Cupriavidus necator: one gene and its partner. The protein of the gene in region 1 purifies or fractionates together with the protein of each later gene. This does not show direct contact. Links are inferred from orthologs where the notes say so. Each region holds a gene or a part of one and is shown in the gene's direction. Other genes may lie near its edges.

What was found.
Region 2: the proteins of I6H87_RS09165 (region 1) and I6H87_RS00965 purify together in Escherichia coli (affinity purification with mass spectrometry, with the first as the bait; 2 studies listed by BioGRID). This does not show direct contact. The link is inferred for Cupriavidus necator from one-to-one orthologs.

What each region holds. Positions count from the first base shown.
Region 1 is NZ_CP066018.1:1,959,049-1,968,459, forward strand. What follows is about bases 1-2,844. They hold I6H87_RS09165 (DsbC family protein), read left to right. Parts: upstream 1-965; coding sequence 966-1,724; downstream 1,725-2,844. Other genes in these bases: I6H87_RS09160 (UbiH/UbiF family hydroxylase), read left to right, coding at 1-914; acuI (acrylyl-CoA reductase (NADPH)), read left to right, coding at 1,837-2,841. Outside these bases: I6H87_RS09175 (M61 family metallopeptidase), read left to right, coding at 2,918-4,732; I6H87_RS09180 (FUSC family protein), read left to right, coding at 4,783-7,179; I6H87_RS09185 (ABC transporter ATP-binding protein), read right to left, coding at 7,190-8,521; I6H87_RS09190 (ABC transporter permease), read right to left, coding at 8,529-9,411. UniProt on the Escherichia coli protein: Acts as a disulfide isomerase, interacting with incorrectly folded proteins to correct non-native disulfide bonds.
Region 2 is NZ_CP066018.1:201,326-206,378, reverse strand. What follows is about bases 2,152-5,053. They hold I6H87_RS00965 (FKBP-type peptidyl-prolyl cis-trans isomerase), read left to right. Parts: upstream 2,152-3,289; coding sequence 3,290-3,817; downstream 3,818-5,053. Other genes in these bases: mutS (DNA mismatch repair protein MutS), read right to left, coding at 4,946-5,053; I6H87_RS00960 (hypothetical protein), read right to left, coding at 3,900-4,949; I6H87_RS00970 (cupin domain-containing protein), read right to left, coding at 2,152-3,278. Outside these bases: bamC (NlpB/DapX family lipoprotein), read left to right, coding at 1-687; I6H87_RS00975 (MBL fold metallo-hydrolase), read left to right, coding at 755-1,543; I6H87_RS34220 (hypothetical protein), read right to left, coding at 1,637-1,873; more of I6H87_RS00970, read right to left, coding at 2,073-2,151. UniProt on the Escherichia coli protein: Folding helper with both chaperone and peptidyl-prolyl cis-trans isomerase (PPIase) activities. Chaperone activity prevents aggregation of unfolded or partially folded proteins and promotes their correct folding.

The sequences.
Region 1 (9,411 bases):
CGCAGCTGGCGTGGATCATCGAATCCAGCCACGTCGAGCGCGCGCTCGACACAGCGCTGGGCTTCCAGCACCAGGTGACCTGGCACGACGCCACGGCGAGCGCGTTCGAGCGCGATCCTGACGGCGTCACGCTGACCCTGGGCAATGGCGAGAAGCTGCGCACGGCCTGCGTGGTCGGTGCCGACGGCGCGCGCTCCTGGCTGCGCCAGCAATGCCACATCGGCGTCAGCACGCGCAAGTACCGCCAGCTGGGCGTGGTCGCCAATTTCGCCTGCGAGCGCCCGCACCAGGAAACCGCGTGGCAGTGGTTCCTGGGCGCGCCCGAAAAACTGATGGCCGACGAGGAACCCGCCAACGGCGAAGTGCTGGCGCTGCTGCCGCTGCCGGACAACCATGTGTCGATGGTCTGGGCCGCCGAAGAGGCCCACGCGCGCGAGCTGCTGGCGCTGTCGCCCGAGGCGCTCGCCGCCACGGTGATGCAGGGCGCCAGCGGCGCGGTCGGCGCGCAGTTCGGCGCGCTGCGCTGCGTGACCCCGGCGCAGGGCTTCCCGCTGGTGCTGCAGCGTGCCGACCAGTTCGTGCAGCCGCACGTGGCGCTGGTGGGCGACGCCGCCCACGTGTTGCATCCGCTGGCCGGCCAGGGCATGAACCTGGGCCTGCGCGGCGTCGCGGAACTTGGCCGCGTGATGGCCGACAAAGAACCTTTCCGCAGCGAGGGCGACCTGCGCTTGCTGCGCCGCTATGAGCGCGCCCGCGCCACCGATTTGCTTGCGCTGACCGCGGCCACCGACGGACTGCACCGGTTGTTCTCGTTGCCGGGCGGCGTCGCGCGCGTGGTGCGCAACACCGGCATGCGCGCGGTCGGCGGCCAGTCCTTGCTCAAGCGCTTCCTGATCGCGCGCGCGCTTGGCTGACCGCGGCCGCGCCAACGTTCCGATCCCTTTACCGAATACTCTGGAGTCCACATGTTCCCATTCCTGCGCCGCCGCCCCGCCATGAGCGCCGCGATCACCGCCATCGCCGGCGGGCTGGCCGCGGCGGGCTTCGCGCTGCATGCCATGGCCGCGGGCGAGCCCGGCACCGACCGCATCAAGGAGTCGCTGCAGAAGATGGTGGGCGGCCGTGCTGAAGTGAAGAGCGTGAGCAAGACCCCGGTGCCGGGCCTGTTCGAGGCCAATATAGGCGGGCAGGTGGTCTACACCGACGCCTCGGGCCGCTACATCCTGAACGGCGAGATGATCGACACCCGCACCGGCACCAACCTGACCGAGGAGCGGCTGGCCGAGATCAACCGCATCAAGTGGTCGGACCTGCCGCTGGCGCGCGCGATCAAGTGGACCAAGGGCGATGGCAGCCGCCAGGTGGCGGTGTTCTCCGACCCCAACTGCGGCTATTGCAAGCGCATCGAGCAGACCTTCCAGCAGATGGACAACATCACCGTGTACACCTTCCTGTACCCGGTGCTGTCGCCGGATTCCGAAACCAAGGCCAAGCAGGTCTGGTGCGCGTCCGACCGCACCAAGGCCTGGCGCGACTGGATGCTCAAGCAGGTGGCGCTGACCGGCAACGGCAGCTGCAAGACCCCGCTGGAAGAAAACCTGGCATTGGGCCACAGCATGAACGTGACCGGCACTCCGGCGGTGTTCTTCACCGACGGCACCCGCATTCCCGGCGCGGCGGATGTCGCCACGCTGGAACGCAAGCTCGCCAGCATCAAGAAATAAGCGCGCGCCGGACCTGTACCGGCCCGATCGACGGCCGGACTTGTCCGGCCGTTCTGCATTCTGCCTTTTCCCTGATTCCATGCGATCGCCGGCAGGCGACAAAGGAGACACCATGACCTTCCAGGCATTGCTGCTGACCCAGGCCGACGGCGCCACCCAGGCCAGTATCGCCACGCTCGACGACGCGCAGCTGCCCGCCGACGGCGACGTGCTGGTTGCCGTCGACTACTCCACCATCAACTTCAAGGACGGGCTGGCGATCACGGGCCGCTCGCCGGTGGTGCGCAAGTGGCCGATGGTGGCGGGCATCGACGGCGCCGGCACGGTGCTGGAATCCGCGCACCCGCGCTGGAAGGCAGGCGACAAGGTAGTGCTCAACGGCTACGGCGTGGGCGAGACGCATTGGGGCTGCCTTGCGCAGCGCGCGCGCCTGAAGGGCGACTGGCTGGTGCGCCTGCCCGACGCCTTCACCACGCGCCAGGCCATGGCGATCGGCACCGCGGGCTATACCGCGATGCTGTCGGTGCTGGCGCTGGAGCGCGGCGGCGTCGACGGCCCGGTGCGCCCCGGCGATGGCGAGGTGCTGGTGACCGGCGCCTCCGGTGGGGTGGGGACGGTGGCGATCTCGCTGCTGAGCAAGCTTGGCTACAAGGTGGTGGCCTCGACCGGCAAGACCCGGGAGGCGGATTTCCTGAAGGCGCTGGGCGCCGATGACGTGATCGACCGTGCTGAGCTGGGCGTACCCGGCAAGCCGCTGCAAAAGGAGCGCTGGGCCGCGGTGGTCGACTCGGTCGGCTCGCACACGCTGGTCAATGCCTGCGCCCAGGTGCGCTACGGCGGCGTGGTGACGGCGTGCGGGCTGGCGCAGGGCCTTGACTTCCCGGGGTCGGTGGCGCCGTTCATCCTGCGCGGCATCACCTTGCACGGCATCGACAGTGTGATGGCGGCGATGCCGCTGCGCGAGCAGGCCTGGCAGCGCCTGGCCGGCGACCTGGAGCCGGACCGGCTCAATGCGCTGACGCGCGAGATCGGCCTGGGCGACGCGATCGAGGCGGGCCGCAAGATCATGGAAGGCGGCATGCGCGGGCGCGTGGTGGTGGATGTGAATCGCGGCTGATCGCGCACCGTCGCCCTGATGCACCACCGCGTCGGCGCTGCATCCGTGTCCTGGCGCCGACGTTACAATCCTGCCCATGACGCCGATCCGCTACGCCATCGCCCCGCTTCAGCCTGAAGCGCACCTGTTTGCCGTCACCGTCACCGTGAGCGAACCCGATCCCGCCGGCCAGTGTTTCTCGCTGCCGGCCTGGATCCCGGGCAGCTACATGATCCGGGACTTCGCGCGCAATATCGTGCGCATCCGCGCCGATGCGGGCGGGCGCGAGGTCAGGCTGACCAAGCTCGACAAGCAGCGCTGGCAGGCCGCGCCGGTCAGCCTGGCCGACGGCCCGCTGACGCTCAGCTACGAGGTCTATGCCTGGGACCTGTCGGTGCGCGCGGCGCACCTGGACACCACCCACGGCTTCTTCAACGGCAGCTCGGTGTTCCTGTGCGTGGACGGGCAGGCCGAGCGGCCATGCACCATCGATATCCATGCGCCCGCCGGCGAGGCCTATCGCGGCTGGCGCGTCGCCACCGCCATGCGCGAAGCGCCCGGCCGCGCAGGCGCGAAGCGCTACGGCTTCGGCCGCTACCAGGTGGCCGACTACGATGAGCTGGTCGATCATCCGGTCGAGATGGGCACCTTCCAGCTGGCCAGCTTCCGCGCCTGCGGCGCGCAGCACGACGTGGTCTTCACCGGGCGCGTGCCGCAGCTCGACCTCGAGCGCGTGTGCCGCGACCTGAAGCGGATCTGCGAAGCGCAGATCCGGCTGTTCGAGCCCAAGACCGCGCAGGCGCCGTTCCTGGACAGCAACCGCCGCTACGTCTTCATGACGATGGTCACCAGCGACGGCTACGGCGGCCTGGAACACCGTGCCAGCACCGCGCTGATATGCGCGCGCAATGACCTGCCGGTGCGCGGCGACAGCGATACCAGCGAGGGCTACCGCACCTTCCTCGGGCTGTGCAGCCACGAGTATTTCCACACCTGGAACGTCAAGCGCATCAAGCCGGCCGCGTTCGTGCCGTACCGGCTGGCCGAGGAAACCTACACGCCGCTGCTGTGGCTGTTCGAGGGTTTCACCAGTTACTACGACGACCTGGTGCTGGTGCGCTCCGGCTGCATCACCGACGAGCAGTACATCGAGATGCTGGCCAAGACCTGGAACGGCGTGCTGCGCGGCAGCGGCCGCACCAAGCAGAGCGTGGCGGAAAGCTCCTTCGATGCCTGGACCAAGTACTACCGCCAGGACGAGAACGCCCCCAACGCCATCGTCAGCTACTACACCAAGGGTTCGCTGGTGGCGCTGGCGCTGGACCTGACCATTCGCGACAAGACCCGCGGGCGACGCTCGCTTGACGATGTCATGCGCGCGCTGTGGCGCCGCTACGGCCGCGGCTTCTACGCGCCGGGCGCGGTGCAGCGCGGCGTGACCGAGGCCGAGGTCCATGCGCTGTTCGATGAAGTCACCGGCCTGCGCATGGGGCCGCTGCTGCGCTCGCTGACCGAAGGCACCGGCGAGCTGCCGCTGCCGGCGCTGTTCAAAACGTTCGGCGTCAAGGCCGATGCGCAGAAGCCGGCGCGCACCGCGGCGCTGGGTATCAAGGTCAAGAGCGATGAGGGCTGGGTGCGCGTGGCGCAGGTGTTCGACGGCGGCGCCGCGCAGGCCGCCGGCCTGTCCGCCGGCGACCTGCTGGTGGCGATTGACGGCCTGCGCGTGGCGCCGGGCCAGATCGACAAGCTGCTGGCGCGCTACCGTAGCGGCGACCGCATCGAGCTGCACGCCTTCCGCCGCGACGAGCTGCAGGTGCTGCCGGTGACGCTGGCACGCGAGCCGGCGGCGCAGTTCAAGGTGAAGCTCGAGAGCGGACGGCACGCGGCGCGCTCGCGCTGGCTGGGCCAGTGAACTAGTTTTCCGCTGCCACACCCGCCACCGCACGCCATCGCCCCCGCTGCATGCAATACGCGCACGATCCCCGCACCTTCCTGTATTCGCACTACATCTACCGGGGGCTGCGCTCGGCCACCGGGGTGATCGGCGCCACGCTGATCGCGCTGCACTTCAGCGACCTGCCCACCGCGATGGTGGTGTCGATGGGGGCGCTGTGCACCAGCCTGATGGACCTGCCCAGCCCGCTGAACCACAAGTTCAACGAGATGATGGCCAGCGTGCTGCTGTGCAGCGTGGTCACGCTGGTGGTGGCGCTGGCCACGCCGTTCCCGCGCGTGATGCCGTTCCTGCTGGTGCTGGTGACGTTCCTGGCCGGCATGATGACGGTGTACGGCAACAAGACGCTGCCGCTGCAGTTCGCGGCGCTGTTCGTGATGACGCTGACCATCAACGAAGACTTCCTGGTGCGGCGCGCGCTGGAGCACGCGGCGCTGTTCAGCATCGGCGCGGTCGCTTATCTCGGCTATGCGATGCTGGTGAGCTGGATCACCGAGCGCCGCACCAAGCAGCAGGTGCTGGCCGAATCGTTGTATGAGCTGGCCGGCTATCTCGAGATCAAGGCCGGCTTCTACGACGCCGGCAACGACTACGAGGCCCAGTTCAACCAGCTGGTGCGCCAGCAGATCGTGGTGGCCGAGCGCCAGCAGGCCGCGCGCGACCTGGTGCTGCGCGGCAACCGCACTCCGCACGACGGGCTGCTGGTGCAGGTGCACCTGCGCATGCTCGACCTGTACGAGTATATTCTGTCGACCAACACCGACTATCCGCTGCTGCGCCAGACCTTTGCCGGCACGCCGGTGCTGGACCATCTGCGCGGGCTGGTGCTGCAGATGTGCAAGGACGTGGAAGAGATCGCCTACGAGATCACGCGCGGCCGCGCCTCGTACGCCACGGTGGAATATCGCCAGGGCCTGCGCGCGGTCGAGGCCGAGGTCGAGCAATTTCGCCACCACCATATCAACCCGGCGGCGATGACGGCGCTGGTCGATACGCTCGACATGATGCGCGGCGCGATCACGCTGGTCGGCCAGCTGCACGAAGCGTCGCGCACGCCGGTGGAGCCGGCCAGGGTGCTGCCCGGCTCGGACATGACGCCGTTCCTGACGCGCCAGAAGTATGAGTTCAGCGTGCTGCGCGACAACCTGAAGTGGAGTTCGCCGGCGTTCCGCTTCTCGCTGCGGATCTCGATGGCGGTGTCGCTGGGGCTGTGGATTGCCGAGCACCTGCCCTATGTGTCGCACAGCTACTGGATCCTGCTGACCATCATCGTCATCCTGAAGCCCAACTTCAGCATGACCAAGCAGCGCTACAACGACCGCCTGATCGGCACGCTGATTGGCTGCGTGGTCGCGGTCGCGATCCTGAAGGTGGTGCACCAGCCGCTGATCCTGCTGGGCGTGCTGTTCCTGTCGCTGGTGGCCAGCGCCGCGTTCGTGACCATCAAGTACCGCTACACCGCGATTGCCGCCTGCATCCAGGTGCTGATCCAGATCCACCTGCTGATGCCGGGAAGTCCCACGGTGGCGGGCGAGCGGCTGGTGGATACCGTGATCGGCGGCATCATCGCCTCGCTGTTCAGCTTTGTGCTGCCGAGCTGGGAATACCGCGCCATCCCCAAGCTGGTGGAGGGCGTGCTGCAGGCCAACCGCCGCTATATCGGCGCCACGCGCGACCTGCTGCTGCGTAGGACCAAGGATGACTTTGCCTACCGCGTGCAGCGCAAGCAGTTTATGGACAACCTGTCGGCGCTGATCTCGTCGTTCCAGCGCATGCTGGACGAGCCCAAGAGCCGGCACCGTGCGGTGGACAACCTGAACCGCTTTATCGTGCAGAACTACCTGGTGGCCGCGCACGTGGCGGCGGCGCGCATCCAGGTGCGCCAGCACTATGACGAGCTCGATATCCCGGCCGCGGAAGCCGCGATCGAGCAGGCCACCGAGGCCGCCAGCCACAGCCTGCAGGTGGCCAGCGAGCGGCTGCATGCCGATGAGCGGGGCGGCGGCCGTGGCGCGGGCTTTATCCGCAGCGGGAAAACGCCGTTGGAACGCAAGGAGGCAGTGCCTGCCGCCGCGGACAAGGCGGAGGAATCTCCCGCTGAAGCTGTCGCCGATGCCGAACCAGTGGCGGCCACCGTCAGCGTCGAAGTCGCCGAGGCCGCCGAGGATGCCGTCGCCGAACGCCGCGCCCGCCTGGCCGATTCGGCCGACAAGCGCCGCACCGACGTGCTGGTGCACGCGGCCGCCGCCGGCGAATCCAGCCATGAGGCTGGTCCCACCGCCAGCTCCACCGGCCGTCCGGCCAATGCGGTGCTGGACCGCCGCCTGCGCGCGTTGCGCGAGGATGCGGCCAAGATCGCGCTGCGCACGGGGGCCATCGGGCGCGCCATACGGGCGCGCGTCTGAGCCTGGTGGCTTACGGCGCCTCGGGCAGCTCTTCCTCGGGCAGTGTCAGCATGCCGCTGTTGTAGCGGTACTCGTAGATCTCGCCGTAGCGCCCCCAGCCGATCGCCACGCTGAGCACGCGCTCGGCCTCGGCGGGCTTCAGGAACCGCTCCAGTTCGTGCAGCACCTGTTCTTCGCGGATCTCGCCGGCCTCGCTGGCCACCAGTTCGCGGCGGATATGCGCGGCCAGTGCGACGTTGCCCAGCAACTGCTGGCCGAACATCACCTTGCGTTGCTGCGGCCCGGCGGCGTACCAGGCGCGGCCGGCCCCGGTGGCGGCGATGTCGCCGCGCTCGATCGACACCAGTTGCACCAGCTGCAGCGCTTCGCACGCAGGCAGCAGTTCGTCGTCGGTGAGGCCGGCTTCGTCGGCCAGGTGGGGCAGGTCGGCGCGGCAGTTGAAGGGTGCCTCGCACAGCAGGTCGAGGATCGCTTCCATCTGGCTGATGTCGGCGTCCGGCAGCCGGTAGGCGATCTGGCGCGCGGGCGCTTGCGCGGGCAGGCGCGCTTCCGCGGCGGGGGCGGTCATCAGCGCGTAGATCTCGTCGACCAGCGCGCGCACCTGCGCGCTGTCGCGGTTGCGCGGACGCGGCAGCGCCACTGGCACCTCGGCGCGGATGCGGCCCGGGTCGCTCGACAGGATCACGATGCGGTCGGCCATCATCACTGCCTCTTCGATATTGTGCGAGACGATCAGGATGCTCCTGATATTGGCACGGCCGCTTTCCCACAGCGCCAGCATCTCGTCGCGCAGGGTCTCGCCGGTCAGCACGTCCAGGGCCGAGAATGCTTCATCCATCAGCAGCAGGTCCGGCTCGGTCACCAGCGCGCGCGCAATGCCCACGCGCTGGCGCATGCCGCCCGACAGCTCGCGCGGCAGTGCGCTGTTGAAGCCGGCCAGCCCGATCATGTCGATCGCGGCCTCGGCGCGGCGCTCGCGCTCGGCCCTGGGCACGCCCTGGGCCTCGAGCCCCAGCTCAACGTTCTGCTGCACCGTCAGCCACGGGAACAGCGCGAACGACTGGAACACCATGGCGATGCCCTCGGCGGTGCCGGCCAGCCGTTCGCCGCGAAAGTCCACCTCGCCGCGGTCGGCGCCGACCAGCCCGGCCATGATGCGCAACAGCGTGGACTTGCCCGAGCCGGACTTGCCCAGCATGGCGACGATCTCGCCCTCGCGCAGCGTCAGGTCCACGCCTTCGAGCACGGCACGGTCGCTCTGGCTGGCGGTGCGGAAGATCTTGCCGACGCCGCGCAGCTCGATCACGGCGGGGGCGGCGGTGGATGCAATGTTCTCTGCCATCGTTGCCTTACAAGCGGGTGCGCTCTTGCGCGAGTTGATACAGGCGGTTCCACAGCAGCCGGTTGAAGCCGACCACGAACAGCGCCATCACGACTATGCCCAGCGCAATGCGCGGGAAGTCGCCGCGCGCGGTGGTCTCGGCGATGTAGCTGCCGAGCCCGGTGGCGACGATGGTGCGGTCGCCCCAGGTCACGTACTCGGACACGATGCTCGCGTTCCACGAGCCGCCGGCGGCGGTCACCAGCCCGGTCAGCAGGCTCGGGAACACCGCGGGGATCAGGAAGCGCTTCCACAGCAGCCAGCCACGCAGGCCGAAATTGCGCGTGGCGAGCTTCAGTTCGGTGGGAATGCCCGACGCCCCCGCGACCACGTTGAACAGGATGTACCACTGCGTGCCGAAGATCAGCAGCGGGCTCAGCCAGATCTCCGGGTTCAGCCCGAAGCGCACGATCAGCATCACCGCCAGCGGGAACATCAGGTTGGCCGGGAAGGCGGCCAGGAACTGCGCGATCGGCTGGGCAATGCGCGCCAGTTCCGGGCTCAGGCCGATGCGGATGCCGATCGGCACCCACACCAGCGCCGCCAGCGCGATCAGCACCACCACGCGCACCATCGTGATCGTGCCGAGCCACAGCACATGGCCGACTTCGGCCCAGCCCACCTCGCTGTGCACGAAGTAGCCCACGCGCAGCAACGCGGCCAATGCCACCAGCACGATCACGGCGTCGCGCACGCGGCCGAACCAAAGCGCGCGCCGCGGATTGTCCGGCTGCGCCGGGGCCTGCCCGCGGCGCGCGCCCCACGCCAGCGTGCGCCCGGCCAGCGCCGCCGTCTGCGCCAGCACTGCACCCACCCACGCCGAGCGGCGCAGCAGGTCCAGCAGCCACGAC
Region 2 (5,053 bases), 1.8 Mb from region 1 along the record:
CTGTACTCGACCTCGGAGCGCGACAAGTTCCGCACCCGCGTCGAGCGTTCGCAGAACGGCACGCTGGAGGTCTTCATCAGCCACCGCGGTGCGCAGGAGCAGCTGACCGGCATCGACAAGTCGAGCACGGTCTGGACCCCGCGTCCGGCCGATCCTGAGCTGGAAGCCGAATTCCTGTCGCGCCTGGCCCAGCGCCTGGGCGTGCAGAAGGAACAAGCCGACCGCATGGCCAAGAACCCGGCGGCGGCGGGCAATGCCGCAGCCGCTGCGGGCACGGCCGCCGCTGCTGGCGCTGCTGCTGGTGCCGATGGCGCCGCGCCGGCCAAGTCGTACCTGTCCCAGGTCAACGGCGCTCCGGCGCTGCAGCTGCCCGAACCGTTCGACCGCGCCTGGCGCTCGGTCGGCCTGTCGCTGGACCGCGTGAACTTCACGGTTGAAGACCGCGACCGCGGCCAGGGCCTGTACTACGTGCGCTATGTCGACCCGCGCACCGTTGCCGACAGCCGTGGCTTCTTCTCCAAGCTGTTCACCAAGCCGGAAGATTCCAAGACCGCCAAGAAGTATCGCGTGTCGCTCAAGGGCACGGGCAGCGGCACGCTGGTGACGGTGCTCAACGATGCCGGCCAGCCTGAGAACGGCGAAATCGGCAAGCGCATCCTGTCGCTGATCGACGAGCAACTGCACTGAGCCGGCGCATGACTGCTGGCATGCCAGCCGGCCGTCCTGGCCGGTGTCTGGCGGGGAGGGCGCGGCCATGATGCGCTTCGCCTTCCTCGGCAGCGGCAGCGAGGGCAACTCGCTGCTGATCGAATCCCGCGAAGACACCACCACCACGCGCGTGCTGCTCGACTGCGGCTTCGGCATCCGCGAGACCGCGCGGCGCCTGGAGCGCCTGGGCGTCGCGCCGGACCAGCTCGACGCCGTGCTGGTGACGCACGAGCATGGCGACCACGTCGGCTCGGCCTACGCCTTTGCCGCCCGCCACCGCCTGGCGGTGTATACCAGCCACGGCACCTGGCTGGCGACCTCGCACCTGCGCGGCGCCGATGCGGCCGACGTGCGCGTCTGCGGCGCCGACCATGCCTTTGCCATCGGCGGACTGCAGGTGCTGCCGTACACCGTGCCGCACGATGCGCGCGAGCCGCTGCAGTTCGTCTTGTCGGACGGGCAGGCAAGGCTGGGTGTGTTGACCGATGCAGGCATGGAGACGCCTTACGTGACGGCGCGCCTGGCAGGCGTGGATGCGCTGGTGCTGGAATGCAACCATGACCGCGAGATGCTGCGCAATTCGGTCTATCCGGCTTCGCTGAAGCGGCGCATCGGCGGGGACTTCGGCCACCTGGCCAATGAAGTGGCGGCCAGTATCCTGGCGCAAGTTGCCCATGCCGGCCTGAACCGCGTGGTCGCGGCCCACCTCAGCAAGCAGAACAATACGCGTGAGCTGGCAACGGGGGCGCTGGCAATGGCATTGGGTGCGTTGCCGTCCGAGGTGCTGGTGGCAGACCAGGACGAGGGCCTGGACTGGCAGGCGGTGCGCGCCTGAGGGATGCGTGGATTCGGCAGGGCGCAGTGCGGTAGCAGCGCCCAAATAAAAAAACCGGCCCGAAGGCCGGTTTTTTCATCGGTCAGGAACCGATTACTGCTTGGCAGCCGGAGCCGAAGCGTCAGCAGCCGGAGCCGAAGCGTCAGCAGCCGGAGCAGCAGCAGCCGGAGCGGCCGGGGCTTCAGCAGCGGGAGCCGAAGCTTCAGCGGCCGGAGCGGCAGCAGCCGGAGCAGCCGTGTCAGCGGCCGGAGCGGCAGCTTCTTCCTTCTTGCCGCAAGCGGCGAGAGCAACAGCGGCCAGCAGCGATGCGATCAGGAGAGACTTCTTCATTGTTCGTCCTTTAACTTGTAATAACGGAAAACAGGCGATGAATAATTACCGGTAATTATCGCTCTTGAACTGCAAAATAGAGGCCCTCCCGGGTCCCGATAAATGCAATGGTCCACAGTACTAGCCAGCCAACAATTATATCCGCGTTTTCCCGGCTTGTGTAGCGCCGAAATTTACTGATTCGCAATGTTACGTATTATTACAGCCGCGGGCCCAATTGCAGCCATCCTTCCAGCGTCCAGTGATGGAAAGTTTCCATCAGATCGGGTAGGTCCGCGCAAGCCGCAACATCTTCGCTACTAAGCTGCCGATAATCGGCCAACTTTTTCAGCCATTGCATCAGTTCGGCCGGCGGCTCGTAGGCTTCTCCATTGAGGAAGAAATTCGCGCGGTCGTAAAGCGCAATCGATGCTGATGGCAGTACCACACCATGGCGGGCCGCCAGTGTCGCATAACGGCGCAACGGCATGTCGGGTATCTCTGCAAATTCAACGCCAGGTTTGGGTTCTGACAGATGGCTGCCGAGGAATTCGGACACCATCTGGCTATTCCATTGCAACGCCTTGAGCCGCTCGGCGACTGCCTTGGCCATGCCGGCGGGTAACTGCGCGGGCCGCGTGGCGGCGCGCTCGCCGGCGTCGGCATAACGGCCGCCGAGGTCTTCATTGTCTTCGACCGTTTCAGACAGCCAGGCCAGGAAATGCCCGGCCAGCTCGCGGTAGGCCGGCGCGCGGAAGCCGATCGAGCAGGTCATGCATTCGCCTTCGGCAATGCCATCGTGCGCATATTGCGGCGGCAGGTAGAGCATGTCGCCGGGTTCGAGCACCCATTCCTGTTCCGCGTTGAAGTCGGCGAGGATCTTCAGCGGCATGTCCGGGATCAGCTCAAGGCTGGTCTGCGACGAAATGCGCCAGCGGCGCCGGCCCGAGACTTGCAGCAGGAACACGTCGTAGGAGTCGAAATGCGGGCCCACGCCGCCGCCGTCGGTGGCGTAGCTGATCATCAGGTCGTCCAGGCGCGCGTCCGGCACGAAACGGAAGCGGCCCATCAGTTCCGCCGCGGCGGCGTCATGCAGATTTACCCCTTGCACCAGCAGGGTCCACTGGCGGGCCTTGACGCCGGGCAGGTTTTCGCGCGCAAATGGGCCATGCGCGAGTTTCCAGCGGTTACGGAAGTGCGTCACCAGGCGCGATTCGACGTCATCGCTGTCGGCCAGGTCGAAAAGAGCCTCGCGCGACACAGGCGGCACGATTCCGGGTACTGCCTGTCGAATCAGCAGGGGCTTGCGATGCCAGATATCCCGCATGAATGCAGCAGGCGTCATGCCACCAAGCAGGTCGAGCGGAGTGTCTGGATCGACGGGGCCAGGGGGCAGGGCCTGCGCGTATAATGCGGAATCGTTCATGGAGTCAAGAATTGAAAATCGCTAAGAATACTGTGGTGTCCGTGATGTACAAGCTGTCGGACGCGCAAGGCAATCTGATCGAGGAGTCAGATGAAGCCATGGTTTATTTGCACGGCGGGTATGATGGCACGTTCCCCAAGATCGAGGAAGCGCTCGACGGTCATGACGCGGGCTTCGAGACCCAGTTGCAGCTGGAGCCGGAAGACGCGTTCGGCGACTATGACGCCGATATGGTGAAGGTCGAGCCGCGCAACCGCTTCCCCGAGCCGCTGGAAGTCGGCATGCAGTTCGAAGGCATGCCCGAAGATGGCGACGAAGAGGACTCCGTCATCTATACCGTGACCGACGTGGCCGAGGACAAGGTCGTGCTGGATGGCAACCATCCGCTGGCCGGCATGGCGCTGCGCTTCTGGCTGAAGGTCTCCGAAGTCCGCGAGGCCACCGCCGAGGAAATCGAGCACGGCCACGCCCATGGCGCCTCGGGCGTTGAAGTCGTCGATGAGGACGAGGACGACGACACGCCGCGCACGCTGCACTGATCGCGCTGCACGGTTCGTATTCCGCACCCCAGGAAAAAGCCGGCCGCAGCCGGCTTTTTCGTTGTCGGGCCGGCAAGCGGTCTCAGCGCGGTGCCGGTGCGTCCTTGAGCATGACTGCGAACGGTGAGGCCGCGCCCGGCGTGATCACCAGTTCGGCCCATTGCGAGACCGTGTTGGCGGGCAGTGACACACGCGTGAAGTTCTGCATGACCTTGCCGGCCGCATCGCGCAGCGGCTTGTCGATGCCGAAGCCGTTGTCCGCCCCGTTGGCCCCGTTTCCGCCCGCATGCACCAGCAGCACCTGGCCGCGGAAACGACCGGCCAGCTCGCGCAGCTGGCGCTTGAATTCCAGGTAGCCGTCGCGGGTGCGGTGGCGCATGAAGCCGTCCAGCAGCGTCGGGCGGCCTTTCTTCTCCCAGCCGTTGGCAAAATGCGGGTCGGCGTGGACCACCACCACGATGCCGTTCAGGTCGCGTTGCCGCGCCACCGAGAACGCGCGCGCCAGCCACTGGCGGTTGGCCTCGCGCCGGTCCTCGAACTCGCCGTTGCGCCCGCCTTCGTCGCGGTAGTGGTTGTTGTCACCCGGCAGGTTCATGCCGACGAGCAGGATATCGGCCACCTCCATGCGCATGTTCTCGCGGAAGCTGCGGAACAGCGCCTGGTCCGACTGCCGGTGCAGCGGTCGCGGATGCCGGCCGAGCGTGGCGTCCTCGGGGAAGAACAGCTCACGCAGCCGGTTCAGGCGCTCGACCGCGTCAAAGCCGCCGTTGACCGGCAGCCGGCATTCGGACCAGTCGGTCTCTCCGGGCACGTAGACCAGCGGCAGCGGCGACTGGTCCAGCAATTGCTGGCGGTTGCCCAGCACCGCATCGCTGCACGACTCCGTATCGCCCTTGATGCCGCCGGCATGAATGACCAGGTCCAGCTTGCGCTCGCCGAAGTAGTCGAGCAGTGCCGCCGCGTTGGCCTCCGCGGCCGGCCACTGGGGCAGGTCGGCGATCAGCGCGATGCGCGTCAGCTTTGGCCTGGCCGGTGCCTTGCCGGCGCGGCCCGCGGGCGCGGCCGATGCCATGCCGGCCGTGCAAAGCAGCGGCAGCAGCATGGCAAGCAGGGCACGGCGTGCAGCGTTCATGCGGCGTCGAGCGCCTCGCCTGCCAGTGCCTTGAGCCGGTACAGCGCCTCCAGCGCTGCGCGCGGCGTCAGGGTGTCGGGATCCAGGTTGGCCAGCGCATCGAC